2 regions of the Kutzneria sp. NPDC051319 genome follow, and region 1 is predicted to be linked to the other one. Evidence: riboswitches for the same ligand, from Rfam matches in the RefSeq annotation. Region 1 holds a riboswitch; the other holds the start of a gene.

Region 1 (6,937 bases):
CGGCTGCTGACCGGCATCGACGTGACGCGCCGGGACCAGATGCTCGACGCGGCCAAGGCCATGTTCGACTTCGGGCCGCAGTGGGTGCTGATCAAGGCCGGGCATCTGCGGGCCGACCCGGAGTGCGTGGACATCCTGTACGACGGCGTGGCCGTGATCGAGCTGCCCGGGCCGCGCTTCGACGTCAAGGACACGCACGGCAGCGGCGACACCCTGGCCTCGTCGATCACCTCGGCCCTGGCCAAGGGCGCGACCATGCCGGCCGCCGTCGAGTTCGGCAAGCGCTTCATCGTGCAGGCCGTGAAGAACGCCTACCCCCTGGGCGCGGGCGTCGGTCCCGTGTCGAACTTCTGGCGTCTGTCGGACGACCGCTTCTAGATGACGTGAAGGGACCATTCCTCCACTCCGAGTAGAGGAATGGTCCCTTCCGAACTCTGAAGCCCTGACGTCAGGTGATGGGTTGGGGTAGGGCGGCTGCGGCGGCGTCGTAGGCTTCGCGGGCTCGTTTGATCTCGGCGAAGTTGGCGGCGGTCCAGTTGTTCAGCGCGATCAGGTAGCCGCTGATGCTCTCGCCCAGCGGCGTCAGCGCGTACTCCACGCTCGGCGGCGTTGTCGGATAGACCTTGCGCGTGACCAGGCCGTCCCGCTCCAGGCTGCGCAGGTTCTGGGTGAGCACCTTGGGCGTGATGCCGGCCACCTCGCGGCGCAGCTCGCCGAACCGGTGCGGACGCTGGGCCAGCTTGCCGACCATCAGCGCGGTCCACTTGTTGGCCACCAGGTCCAGCACGTCCCGGCACGGGCAGGCCAGCAGATACGGGTCCCAGGCGGTTTCCATCAGGTACCTACTTTACAAATTAGTGCGTACTGGCGGATGTGTACCACCTATCCCAAGATGACGTAGTCACCATTGGATGGGAAGGGAACGAAGATGCGAGTCGTGCGCCAGACCGAGCTGGGCGGACCGGACGTGCTCAAGGTGGTCGAGGTCGAGCGACCCGAGCCGGGGCCGACGGAGATCGAGGTGCGGGTGCACGCGGCGGGCGTGAACCCGGTGGACTGGAAGACCCGCGAGCACGGCGTGTTCCTCGGCACGCCGCCGTTCGTGCTGGGCTGGGACGTCGCCGGCACGGTCGAACGCGTCGGCTTCGGGGTCAGCTGGCTCAAGCCGGGCGACGAGGTGCTGGGCATGCCGCTGTTCCCGAAGCAGGCCGGCGGCTACGGCGAGTACGTCGTCGCCCCGTCGCGGCACTTCGTGCGCAAGCCGGCCGACCTCGGCGTTTTCGAGGCCGCCGCGCTGCCCCTGGCCGGGCTGACGGCGTGGCAGGCGCTGGTCGACGACGCCAAGGTTCAGCCCGGGCAGAAGGTGCTCGTACACGCCGCGGCCGGCGGCGTGGGCCACCTGGCGGTCCAGATCGCCAAGGCCCACGGCGCCTACGTCTACGGCACGGCCCGCACGCTCAAGCACGACTTCCTGCGGGGCATCGGCGTCGACGAGCCGATCGACTACACCACCACCGACTTCACCCAGGTCGCCAAGGACGTGGACGTGGTGTTCGACCTGATCGGCGGCGACAACGCGCTGCGCTCCGCGGACGTGCTCAAGCCGGGCGGCACCGTGTTCGCCGTGCCCGGCGGCGTCGACGACGCGCTGGCGGCCAAGGCCGCCGAGCTCGGCGTCCGCGCCACCGGCATCCTCGTCGAGCCGGACCAGCGCGGTCTGCTGGCCCTGCTCGACCTGATCGCCGACGGCAAGCTGACCGTCCACGTCGACCAGGTGCTCCCGCTGGCCGAGGCCGGCAAGGCGCACGAAATCGGCGCGTCCAACCAGCTCACCGGCAAGCTGGTGCTAGACGTCCTCGGACACTAGGGCCTCCAGCGCCGGCACGGCGGCGGCCAGCGCGGTCCGCTGCTCCTCGGTCAGCCGCTCCAGGCGGTTGTGCAACTCGTGCAGCCGCTCGGAGCGGACCCCGGCCATGATCCGCTCGCCCTCCGGCGTGGCCCGCACCAGCGACGCGCGGCCGTCCTGCGGGTCGGCCTCCCGCATCACGTAGCCGGACTCCACCAGCGCGGCGATGATCCGGGACAGCGTCGGCGGGGCCACCCCCTCCCGCGCGGCCAGGTCGCCCAGCCGCATCGGCCCCTTGTAGGCCAGCGTGGCCAGGGCCGAGATCGAGCCCTGGCCGAGGCCGGGGGACCCGCTGCGGCGCAGGATCCGGGACAACCGGCCGACCGCCAGGTACAGCCGCGTGGTCTCGTCGACCGTAGCCGTCGTCGTCGACATCGCCACGACACTCACTCCTCGGGTTGGTGGCACCTCTCGTTCATGATGACTCAACGAGCCGGGGAGGAGGCCTGCGCCCAGAAGCGTTGCGGAATTCTCCCCGCAAGTAGGGCCGAACGGCCTGCTTCCACTGCCCCACGCATCGCCGCCGCCATGCGCTCCGGGTCCTGCGCACGGGTGACGGCGGTGGCCAGCAGCACGGCCGAGCAGCCCAGCTCCATGGCCTGGGCGGCGTCGGAGGCGGTGCCGATGCCGGCGTCGAGGATCACCGGCACGCTCGCACGGGAGACGATCAGCTCGATGTTGTGCGGGTTGCGGATGCCGAGACCGGTGCCGATGGGGGAACCCAGCGGCATCACGGCGGCGCAGCCCACCTCCTCCAGCCGCAGCGCCAGCACCGGGTCGTCGTTGGTGTAGGGCAGCACCACGAAGCCGTCGTCGACCAACTGCTGGGCGGCGTCGAGCAGCTCCACGGAGTCCGGCAGCAGGGTCCGGTCGTCGGCGACGACCTCCAGCTTCACCCAGTTGGTCTCCAGGGCCTCCCGGGCCAGCCGGGCCGTGAGCACCGCCTCCGCCGCCGTCCGGCAGCCCGCGGTGTTCGGCAGCGGCTCAATTCCCAGGCGGCGCAACAGGTCCAGCACGCCCGTGCCGCCGGCGGCGTCCATCCGCCGCATGGCGACGGTGGTCAGCTCGGTGCCGGCGGCCAGCAGCGCCCGTTCCAGCACGGCCAGGTTGGCCGCGCCGCCGGTGCCCATGACCAGGCGCGAGCCGAACTCGCGGTCGGCGATGACAAACGGATCGTCCACGCTTCAGCCTCCCTGCACCGCGGTGAGCACCTCGATGGCGCCGCCGGCCTCGATCACCGTCTCCGCCCAGTCGGCGCGCGGCACGACCTCGCCGTCCAGCGCCACCGCGATGCCCTGCGGCGGGGCGGCGATGGCGGCGAGCGCGTCGGCGACGGTGGCCCCGTCGGCCAGTTCGCGCTCGGTCCCGTTGACCACGACCAGCACTTTCAGCCTCCCCCGTTGGAAACGGCGAGCAGTCGGCCCGGATCGGCGGCACGCGCCGGTTCCGGGGGTTCACGGCCGGCCAGTAGGTCGACCACCGCCTCGGCGGTGATCGGGGCGAGCAGGATGCCGTTTCGGTGATGGCCCGTCGCGGCCAGCACGCCCGGCTCCAGCCAGCCCAGCAGCGGCAGGTTGTCGGGGCTGCCGGGGCGCAGGCCGGCGGCGCATTCCACCACCGCGTACTCCCCGATCCCCGGCAGCACGCGTTCGGCGTCGCGCAGCAGATCCCGCACGCCACCGACCGTCACCTCGGTGTCGAAGCCCGCTTCGTACTGGGTCGCGCCCAGCACCAGGCCTCGGCCGTCCCTCGGCACCAGGTAGACCTGCCGGCCCTCGACCAGGGCCCGGACCGTTCGTTTCGGCGGATCAAGGGCCCCGTCGCGGGCTTTCAGCCGCAGCACCTCGCCCTTGACCGGCCGGATGACCTTGGCCAGCCCTTCGTACAGGCCGCCGCTCCAGGCGCCCGCGGCCAGCACCACGACATCGCAGTCCACGGTGGATCCGTTGGCCAGCAGCACTTCGCCCGCGCTGACGCTGGTCGCGGCGACCGCGATCGGCTGCGTGCCGGCATCCACCGCCGCCTTGCGCAACGCGGTCAGCAGCACCCTGTTGTCCACGGCCAGGTCCCCGGGCACCAACAGTCCACTTCGGACGGATGTGCCGAGCGAGGGCTCCAACCGCCGGGCCTCGCGGGCGTTGACCTTCTCGACCTCGCGGCCCAGTCGGCCCAGGAAGTCGGCGACCCCGTCGAGCTCCTCCCGGTCGGCCGCATCAACCGCGACGACCAGGGTTCCCTCTGTGCGGAGGCCACCGTTCTTTTCCAGTCTGGCGGCGAAATCCGGCCAGCGGTCCAGCGACGCGCTGCCCAGGGCCAGCACGTGTTCCTCGCCCGGCCACGCCTCCGTGACCGGCGCGAGCATGCCGCCCGCCACCCAGGACGCGCCCGAACCCGGCGCGGCATCGATCAGCTGGACCTGGTGGCCCGCCTCGGCGGCCGCCCAGGCGACCGACAGACCGACGACCCCACCACCGACAACGGCGATCTTCACGACACATCACGCTCCCTGCGCCGGCATGACCCGGATCAGGTTCGACGGTCAGAGCTGGCAAGCTCCCTCTCAGCCCGGTTCCTCCAGGCTCCCGTGCGGACCACTGGGTTCTACCGTAGCACCCGTGCCAGCACTGGATGGAGATCAGATCAGGAAGCGGCTCGCCGACGCACGGCTGTACCTGTGCACCGACGCCCGCACCGGGACCGGCGACCTCGCCGAGTTCGTCGACGCCGCCCTCGCCGGCGGCGTGGACATCGTGCAGCTGCGGGACAAGGGCATGGAGGCCCGTCACGAGCTCGCGGCGCTGGAGGTGATCGCCGAGGCCTGCGCCCGCCACGGGGCCCTGCTGTCGGTCAACGACCGCGCCGACATCGCCGTCGCGGCCGGGGCCGACGTCCTGCACCTCGGCCAGGACGACCTGCCCGTGCCGTTGGCCCGCCGCATCGCCGGCGACGACATCGCCATCGGCCGGTCCACCCACGACTTCGCGCAGGCCGACGCCGCCGCCGCGGAGGCCGGCGTGGACTACTTCTGCACGGGCCCCTGTTGGCCGACACCCACCAAGCCCGGTCGGCCGGCGCCAGGGCTGGATCTGGTGCGCCATGTGACATCAGAGCGGCCTTGGTTCGCCATCGGCGGCATCGACCTGCCCCGCCTGGACGAGGTCCTGGCCGCCGGCGCGCAGCGGATCGTGGTCGTGCGGGCCATCACGGCGGCGGAGGACCCCCGTGCGGCGGCCGAGGCGTTGAAGGCCCGCCTCGCCTAGGCCCGGCGGCGTTTTTTCGCTACGTGAGTGGCTCATTTCGCGTTTTCGGGCACCTGAGCCACTCAGGTGCCCCTGGAAGCGAAATGAGCCACTCACGTAGAACAAAAAAAGCCCCGGCGGCCGGCTTGCAGGGAGGGGTGCCGGCCGCCGGGGCGGTGGTGGGCTTGCAGGGGGAGCCCACCGGGGAATCAGCTCGTCACGAGCCGTAGTCCGTAGGTGCTCAGCGCCGGGTTCACCGGGCTGAAGTACGTGGTGCCGCCGTGCGTGCAGTCACCGGAGCCGCCGGAGGTGACGCCCTGGGCCTGGTTGCCGCTGATCCAGGCGCCGCCGGAGTCGCCGGGCTCGGCGCAGACGTTGGTCCTGGTCAGGCCGGTGACGGTGCCCTGCTGGTAGACGACGGTCTGGTTCTTGGCCTGGATGGTGCCGCAGTGCCAGCCGGTGGTGGAGCCGGAGCGGCAGACCGCGGCGCCGACGGCGGCCTCGGCGGAGCCCTTGACGGCCACGGCGCCTCCGCCGCTGGCCACGGTCCCGGACAGCGTCCACTGGCCGCTGGTCACGTCGACCTTGCCGTAGTCCCCGCCGGAGCCGAAGTGGCTGCCGTTGATCCGACCGAGTGAAACCTGGTTGTACCCGGATGCAGCACCGCCGCCGGCCGTGCAATGGCCGGCGGTCACGAAGTGTTTGCCGCCGGCGGCGTCGGTGGCGCTGAAGCCGACCGAGCACCGGAAGTTCGATCCGTACCACGCGTCGCCGCCGCGAACGGCGTACAGCGGCTTCGGTCGCTCGGTCACGGCCTGCGCGCGGACGGCCGCACCGGCCGTCGCCAGGAAGGCCTCGGTGGCCGGCGAACGGTCCAGAACCTGCACCACGACCTGGTCGGTCGGCAGGTCGACGTACCAGCCGACCACCCCGGCCGGCACCTGCTTCTGGCGGAGTCCGTCTGCGACGGCGGTCAGTTGCGCGTCCGTTCGGGTGACAACCCTTGCCTCAACGCCCGCGGCGCGTACACGCGCGAGGGCTGTGACGTCGGTCACCGCCACGACGGCCTCGCCGGCCGCGGCGTCGAACCAGGAGCCGGCGAAGATCGGCCCGAGAACAGTGCGCAGCGTTGCGACCTGCACATCGGCACGATTCTGTTGAGCGAATGTCACCATCGCCCGAGCGGGTGACAACCCCAGATCACGCTGCAACGCGCTCGCTACATCGGGTGATATGACCACACCATTCGTGGACGTATCGACAGAGACGGGCGCAGAAGCTGCCGCTGCCGGTACGCTGACAGTAGCGGCGAGGCCGATGGACAACAGGGCAGCGCCGGTGATGCGAGCCGCAGCAATGCGGTTCATCAGACGTCTCCCTCATCTTCGGATGCGGGGACTCGGGAGTGGCGGTTGCAGGGACCCCTTCCCGAGCCTTTCAGGGGGACGGGCGGTGGGGCGGCGGCAGGGGTCGCCCCACCTTCCCCCCACCTCTGACTCTCGACTCGCTATGTCTAGCGTGGTGAGTCACGGTGGTCGCTGCGAAAGCCGCCAAACTTCGCCTCCCCCGGAAATCCGTCCCGCCGGGCACGCCGCCGAATGTCCTTCGGCCGAGAGTCCGATCGGGCGCAAAGCGTGTCACAAGATCCGACCGCATGGGTACGACGCGTAGCGGTTAACACTTGACGTTTAAGTAACGTCGCGCATAAATGCTGTTCCATACCGCTGACCGCGATCCTTTGCCCGTCCGGACGTCCTCATGACCGTTCGGCCTATCGGTGGCAGTCGGACTA
Region 2 (6,937 bases), on a different contig from region 1:
CTCGTCGTGGTCATGGGTGACGACCAGCGCGGTGGTGCCGGTGGCGCGCAGCAGGGCAGCCAGGTCCACGGCGAGCTGCTCGCGCAGCGCTCGGTCCAAAGCGGACAGCGGCTCGTCTAGCAACAGCAGGCGGGGCTTGGGGGCCAGGGCCCGGGCCAGGGCGACTCGCTGCTGCTCGCCGCCGGACAACTCCGTCACGCGGCGTTCGCCGTAGCCTTCGAGGCCGACCAGTGTGAGGAGTTCGTCGACTCGGGCACTGCGGTCGGCCTTGTCGACGTGGTGCATGCGCATGCCGAAGGCGACATTCGCGGCAACATCCCGGTGCGGGAACAACTGTCCGTCCTGGAACACCAGCCCGAAGTCGCGCCGGTGCACCGCGACGCCGGCCAGATCCGTTCCGTCCCAACGGATCGAGCCCGCAGCGGTCCGCTCCAGGCCGGCGACGGCCCGCAGCAGCGTCGACTTGCCGCAGCCCGACGGCCCCAGCAGCGCGACCACCTCGCCGTCGGCCACGCTCAGGTCCACATCGGACACTGCCGCGAACGAGCCGTAGCGTACGGACAAACCCTGTAGTTCCAGTGCCATCAGAACTCCCCAACGGCCGGCGTCAGACGTTCGATCGCCACCACGGCGACCACGGTGACCAGCATCAGCACCACGCACGCCGCGTAGGCCATCTCGTTGTTCAGCTCGCCGGGACGGGAGATCAGCCGTGCGATCGCCACCGGCAGCGTCGGCGCGTCCGGGCGCGCCAGGAAACTCGTCGCGCCGAACTCGCCCAACGCGACCACGTACCCGAACCCGGCCGCCGCGATCAGCGACCGCCAGGCCAGCGCCAGATCGACCTCGCGCCACACGCGGAACGGCCCCGCGCCGAGGGTGCCGGCGGCCTGCCGCAGCCGCTCGTCGATCGCCCGCAACACCGGCAGGACCGTGCGCACGATCAGCGGCGTGATCACCAGGGCCTGCGCGAACGGCACGAGCAGCGGCGAAGTCCGCAGGTCGAAGGGCAGATCGCCGAGCGTGACGAGGTAGCCGAAGCCCACCGTCACCGCCGACACCCCCAGCGGCAGCATCAGCGCCAGGTCCAGCGTCTCGCCGAGCACCGCGCGGCCGCGGCGCAGCTGCGAGAGCACCACCGCCGCCGTCACACCGAGCAGCATCGCCAGGATCGTGGCGTCGGTCGCCGCGCGGATCGAGTTCGACGCCGCCTGCCAGGCCGACACCTCCAGCGTGCCGTCGTCGCCGGTGCCGGCCAGCGCGCGCCAACCGTCCATTGTGGTCAGTGACCGTGCGATCAGGCCGACGATCGGCACCAGCAGGGCGATCACGACGACTGCGGCCGCTGCCACCACGATCCATTCAGCACCGACCGGCCTTTTCGCCGTCTCCGTGCGGCCACGCAACTTCAAGGCCGTCTCCCGGCGTCGCCGTGCGAACGCGCCGACCAGCAGGACGGCGATCACCGCGACCACCTGGAGGATCGACAACGCCGCCGCGCCGGGCAAATCGAACAGGTCGACCGTGCGGAGGTAGATCTCGGTTTCCAACGTCCGGTAGCGCGCCCCGCCGAGCATCAGCACCACACCGAAACTGGTGGCACAGAACAAAAAAACCACCGCCGCGGCCGAACCGATGGCCGGCGCGATGGCCGGCAGGACCACCGACGTGAACGCCCGCCACCGCGACGCCCCCAGCGACCGGGCCGCCTCCTCCGCGCGCCGATCCGTGTGGGCCCACAGCCCGCCCACCGTCCGGGCCACCACTGCGACGTTGAAAAACGCGTTGGCCAGCACGATCGACAGCACGCCGCCGTCCGGCAGCAGCGACCGGAACGCCAGGCCCACCACCACCGTCGGCAGCACGAACGGCACCAGGATCAGCGTGCGCACCAGGCCGACACCCGGCAGCTTGCAGCGCGCCATCACATACGCCAGCGGCATGCCCATCAGCACCGCCACCAGCGTCGCCGCGGCCGCCTGGCCGAGCGTGAACGCCACCAGCCGCCAGGTGTCGCCGCTGGTCAGCACCTCCGTGACGCCGCTGCCGCCCAGGCCGATGCCGACGATCGACACCACCGGCCAGGCGAAGAACAGGCCGAGGAAGCCGACCGGAACCAGGGCCAGCAGCAGCAGAACTAGCCTTGGAGCAGCGTTCGACACTGCTGGACCCACTTCTCCCGGTTGGCGTCCACCTGGTCGGCCGGCAGCTGCGCCGGCGCGTCCGGCAGCGGGGCCGCCGTCTTCCAGGCGTCCGGCAGGGCAACGCCCTCACGCGACGGGTAGACGTACATGCTGCCCGGCACCTGCTCCTGGAACTTCTGCGAGATCAGGAAGTCCAACACCTTCTTGGCGTCGTCCGGGTTCTTGGCGCCGTTGAGCACACCCGCGTACTCGACCTGGCGGTAGCAGGTGTTCAACACGGCCTTGGTCCGCGGCTTGCCGTCGTCGCCGATCTCGTCGGCCGGCGAGGACGCGTAGGACACCACCACCGGGCGCGGGCCCTTGCCCGACGAGCCCGAGAAGTCCTGCGTGTACGCCTCGTCCCAGCCCGCGTCGACCTTCACGTCGTTGGCCTTGAGCTTGGTCCAGAAGTCCGGCCACTTGTCCGCGCCGAACTGCTTCACCGTGCCCAGCAGGAAGGCCAGGCCCGGCGACGAGGTCGACGGGTCCTCCACCACGGTCTGTCCCTTGTAGCGGGGATCGACCAGGTCGTCGTAGCCGGTCGGCGCCGGCAGGTTGTGCTGGGCGTACCAGCCCGTGTCCACGTTCAGGCACACGTCGCCGACGTCGATCGCCGTCAGCCGGTGCGAGTCGTCGATCTGGTAGCGCTGCGGGCCCTTGCCCGCGTCCGGGCTGCTGTACGGGGCGAAGACGCCGCCCGACAGCGCCCTGGACGCGAAGGTGCTGTCCACGCCGTACGCGATGTCGCCGATCGGGTTGGCCTTGGTCAGCACCAGCTTGTTGGTCAGCGCGCCCGCGTCGCCGTTCGTGCTGACCTTCACCGTGATGCCCGAGGTCTTCTGGAAATCCGCCCACAGTGCCTTGTCGACCGCCCACGAGTCGTGGGTGACCAGCGTCACCGTGTGTCCGCTCGGGGCCTGTTCGCCGCCTCCGACCAGCGAACAGCCGGCGAGTGTCGTCGCCGCCAGCGCCAGCGCGGCCAGCCGTGCCGTCCGGGTCAAGTTCTCCTCCAGGTGACCTCGTCGCGCGAGGTCGCCCGTAGTGCCTCCCTCCACCGGCATGACCCGGATCAGGTGCTTACGGTCGAGAGCTCGCCCGCTCTCCTCTCAGCCCGGCGTACCGGACTCCCGTGGCTCACCCGGAGCTTACGCTGCGTTCAGGCGTGGTCAGGACCACCATGGAGGGCATGGCGGAATTGCTCAGTGACGACCAGGTGACCGAGGCGCTGGGGCGGCTGTCCCAGTGGACCCAGGACGGCGAGGCCATAGTCCGCATCGCGGAACTGGCCAGCTTCTCCGAGGCGATCCAGGCGGTGAACCGCGTCGCCGAGATCGCCGAGAACGACAACCACCATCCCGACATCGACATCCGCTGGCGGACCCTGACGTTTCGATGCTCGACGCACAGCGCCGGCGGCATCACGGCCTTGGACGTGACACTCGCCGGCGAGATCGACAATGTGCTGGAGCTGCTCGGTCAGCCGAGCGAGTAGAGCAGGTTGCGGCCCGCCTCCGCGTTGCGCGGCTGGCACAGCACGTCGTAGCGGCGGGCCACCAGCTGGCTCTGCGACACGAAGTCCCGCTTGCCCCTCGTCGAGGCGTAGCTGATCGCCGCGAAGATCATGCTCGATCCCACGCCGGCCAGCAGGCCCAGCGCGATCACCAGCCAGCCCCCGCCCGCCGTGAACAGCGACAGCAGGATGCCCACGAACAGGCCGAACCACGCGCCCGAGGCCGCCGCCGCGCCCAGCACCCGTCCCCAGCTCAGCCGCCCCGCCACGCGCTCGACCAGCATCGGCTCCACGCCGACGATGGTGATGTCCTGCACCGGAAAGTCCCGGTCCGCAAGGAAGTCCACCGCCCGCTGCGCCTGCTCGTAGGTGTCGTACGACCCGATCGGCCAGCCGGTGGGCGGAGTGGGCAGCGCCGACGCCGGCCCGTTGTTGTTCGCGAATGCTGTAGTCATCTTGGCCCTCCTTGTCGGCCTTACACCTGCTTCAACGCCGCCCCCACCCCCCTTGTGCCCCTCCCCCGAACTCCACAGCCGAATCTCAGACTGCGCCCCGCAAGTCCCGCCCAACCGCAACATGCACCCCCGCGAGTCCCGCCCACCGTCACACCGAAACCCGCTTTCCGACACACCCCAGCGCCACCTCCACCCGCACGCCCCGCTGTCTCCCGCCCGGCGGCACACCGAAGGCCGCCTTCCAGCACGCCTCCACCGGCGCGCCCCGTTGTCTCCCGCCCCGCGGCACACCGAAGGCCGCCTTCCAGCACACCCCAGCAACACCTCCACCCGCGCGCCCCACCATGTCCCGCCCGGCGGCACACCGAAAGCCGCCTTCCAGCACGCCCCCACAGAGCCCAGCGACACCCCTCCCCCAGGCCCCGACGTGTCCCGCCCGAACCTGTTTTCCGACAGACCCTCGGGAGTCCCGTCCCGCCCTCTCACCCCATCGGGTTGTGACCTGCGCGACCCGGGCAACGATCGCCCCTCCCCGTGCGTCGTTGGTAGTGAAGCCGTTCAAGGGGATCAGAAGTGATGAAGTTCGTTCGCACCGCAACCGCCAGCGCCGCCGCCGTCGTTCTCGCCGTCCTGTTCGCCGTGCAGGCCCAGGCCGCCTCACCCAACCCGCGGGTCACCGCCCAGCCCGATCAGGGCAACGGCGACCTGATCTTCGCCGGCGCCGCCGGCCTGTTCATCCTCACCGCCGCCTTCGGCGTGATCATCTACGCCGCTCGGCACCGCCACTCCGAGCAGTGAGCCACCTGTGTCGGGGCTCCCTGAGCCCCGACACACCGGCTACCGCTGGGTCATGACCGCTCTGCCGGACTGGATGCGCCCTCCCCGCGCCGAGGGCTGGTTCGCGGACGACCTGGACCACCTGCCGGGGGCTCCCAGGCACACGGAACTGATCGACGGAGCCCTTGTCTTCATGGTGTCGCCGCGGCGGTACTGGCGTGCCATCGTCATTACTGTTTTCACGAACACCCTTGCCAGCCAGGCTCCGGACGGCATTTACGTAGTTCCCGAGATGACGGTCCGGCTCGACGAGCGCAACCGGCCGGAGCCCGACATTCTCGCGACAGTGGCGCCGATCGACTTCAACCGAACCTGGTTCGCTCCCAGCGATGTGGTGCTCGCTGTCGAAGTGGTCTCCCCGGAATCCGAGCACCGGGACCGCACGGTCATGCTTCGCAAGTACGCCGAAGCTGGCATCGCCCACTTCTGGATCATCGAAGAGGAAGACGGGGCACCCGTGGTGCACGTCTACGAGCTGGACCGGCCGACCAGCACATATGTCCCGGCCGGCATCTTCCGTGGTCGCCTGGAGCGTCCGGTGCCGTTCCCCATCGACATCGACCTCGCGGCGATGTTCAACCCGAAGAAGCGCTGAGGTCCAGCCACATCACGTGGAGGCCGACCAGGCCGTGGTCGGGGTGGTCGAAGGCCTCGGGGACCGTGCCGATGGTGCGGAAGCCGAGGGAGTGCCAGAGGGTGACGGCGCTGGTGTTGGTCTCGACGACGGCGTTGAACTGGATGCTGCGATAGCCGGCGGAGCGGGCCCAGTCGATGACGTGGAGGCCGAGGGCGCGGCCGACGCCGTGGGAGCGGTGGCTTGGGTCGACCATGAAGCTGGCCGTAGCGACGTGGGAGCCGCGGCCGGGCCGGTTGGGCCCGATCTTGGCGGAGCCGAGGATGGTGGGACCGTCGACGGCGACGACGGTCCGGCCGGGCGGGGATTCCATCCACCAGCCGCGGGCCTGGTCGAGCGTGAGGTCCTCGGGGAAGGCGTAGGTCCGGCCCTCGGCGACGATCTGGGCGAAGAACGGGTAGACCAGGGGCCAGTCGGGCTCGACGGCGTCACGGATGAGCACGCGCGAAACGGTAAACGGGACCGCAGGGACGTTCCACCCCGATACGTTGCCCCGATGGGGAGACGAGCGAACAGCAGGCTGGTGTCGGCGCTGACGATGGCGGCGGTGCTGGCGGTGAGCATGGTGCCGGCGGCGCAAGCGACGCCGAGCACGGCGGGCGACGCGCAGCTGGTGGCGGTGGAGGGGAACACCCTGGCCCACACGATCCGGTACGCGAACGGCAACTGGCAGCGGTTCGGGCACCTGGACGCCGCCCCGGTCGGCGAGCCCACCTCGGTGATCATCAAGGGCGAAGAGCACCTGTTCTTCCACACCTCGACGACGCTGCGGCACTACATCCGGCACGTGGACGGCACCTGGGATCTGGCCGGCAGCGTGCCGACGGTGACCGCGAACGAACTGGACACGATGGCTGCGGCCGGTTTGAACGGCCGAATCGCGCTGATCCGCAAACACGGCGACGGCGCTCTGCTGTCGATCCAGCAAGGGGACGGCACCTGGTCGACGTGGGAATCGGTGCCGCTGGGCCTACAGCCTGTGTGGAGCGAGTCACTGACCGCGGACGGGGGCACCCTGCGCGTGGCGGGGGTCACGGCAGACGGCAAGAACCTCGCGATGGTGAGCCGGTCGCCGGAGGGCGTGTGGTCGTCGCCGACGTACCGAACGCTCGGAGTGCTGGGCAACTCGCTCATCATCACAGCGGCCGGCATCGCACAGATCGGCACCGACCTTCACGTCATGGTCAGCTACTCGTTCAACGGCACCCGCCTGTGGCACCTGATCCTGCACGCCGACGGCACCTGGAGCGACATCGGCGAGGTCGAGTCGAACGACGCCGCCGGACCGATCCCCAACCTCATGGACTTCGCGGTGGCG

The links. A riboswitch is a leader RNA that binds a small molecule or an ion and turns the genes downstream of it on or off. The one in region 1 is predicted to bind thiamine pyrophosphate.
Region 2: another riboswitch for thiamine pyrophosphate. It lies ahead of AB0M73_RS41245 (thiamine ABC transporter substrate-binding protein); the one in region 1 lies ahead of thiO (glycine oxidase ThiO).

Annotation. Positions count from the first base shown of each region.
Region 1 covers NZ_JBFBAM010000007.1:102,198-109,134, reverse strand. The annotation lists gene thiD (bifunctional hydroxymethylpyrimidine kinase/phosphomethylpyrimidine kinase) at 1-378, shown strand, start outside; gene AB0M73_RS09010 (helix-turn-helix domain-containing protein) at 449-835, opposite strand; gene AB0M73_RS09005 (NADP-dependent oxidoreductase) at 929-1,867, shown strand; gene AB0M73_RS09000 (MarR family transcriptional regulator) at 1,847-2,281, opposite strand; gene AB0M73_RS08995 (thiazole synthase) at 2,332-3,087, opposite strand; gene thiS (sulfur carrier protein ThiS) at 3,091-3,291, opposite strand; gene thiO (glycine oxidase ThiO) at 3,294-4,397, opposite strand; TPP riboswitch at 4,393-4,502, opposite strand; gene thiE (thiamine phosphate synthase) at 4,522-5,166, shown strand; gene AB0M73_RS08975 (S1 family peptidase) at 5,355-6,287, opposite strand.
Region 2 covers NZ_JBFBAM010000074.1:31,625-38,561, forward strand. The annotation lists gene AB0M73_RS41235 (ABC transporter ATP-binding protein) at 1-585, opposite strand, end outside; gene AB0M73_RS41240 (iron ABC transporter permease) at 585-2,162, opposite strand; gene AB0M73_RS41245 (thiamine ABC transporter substrate-binding protein) at 2,138-3,184, opposite strand; TPP riboswitch at 3,213-3,324, opposite strand; gene AB0M73_RS41250 (4a-hydroxytetrahydrobiopterin dehydratase) at 3,370-3,675, shown strand; gene AB0M73_RS41255 (general stress protein) at 3,660-4,148, opposite strand; gene AB0M73_RS41260 (hypothetical protein) at 4,725-4,946, shown strand; gene AB0M73_RS41265 (Uma2 family endonuclease) at 4,999-5,580, shown strand; gene AB0M73_RS41270 (GNAT family N-acetyltransferase) at 5,561-6,061, opposite strand; gene AB0M73_RS41275 (hypothetical protein) at 6,116-6,937, shown strand, end outside.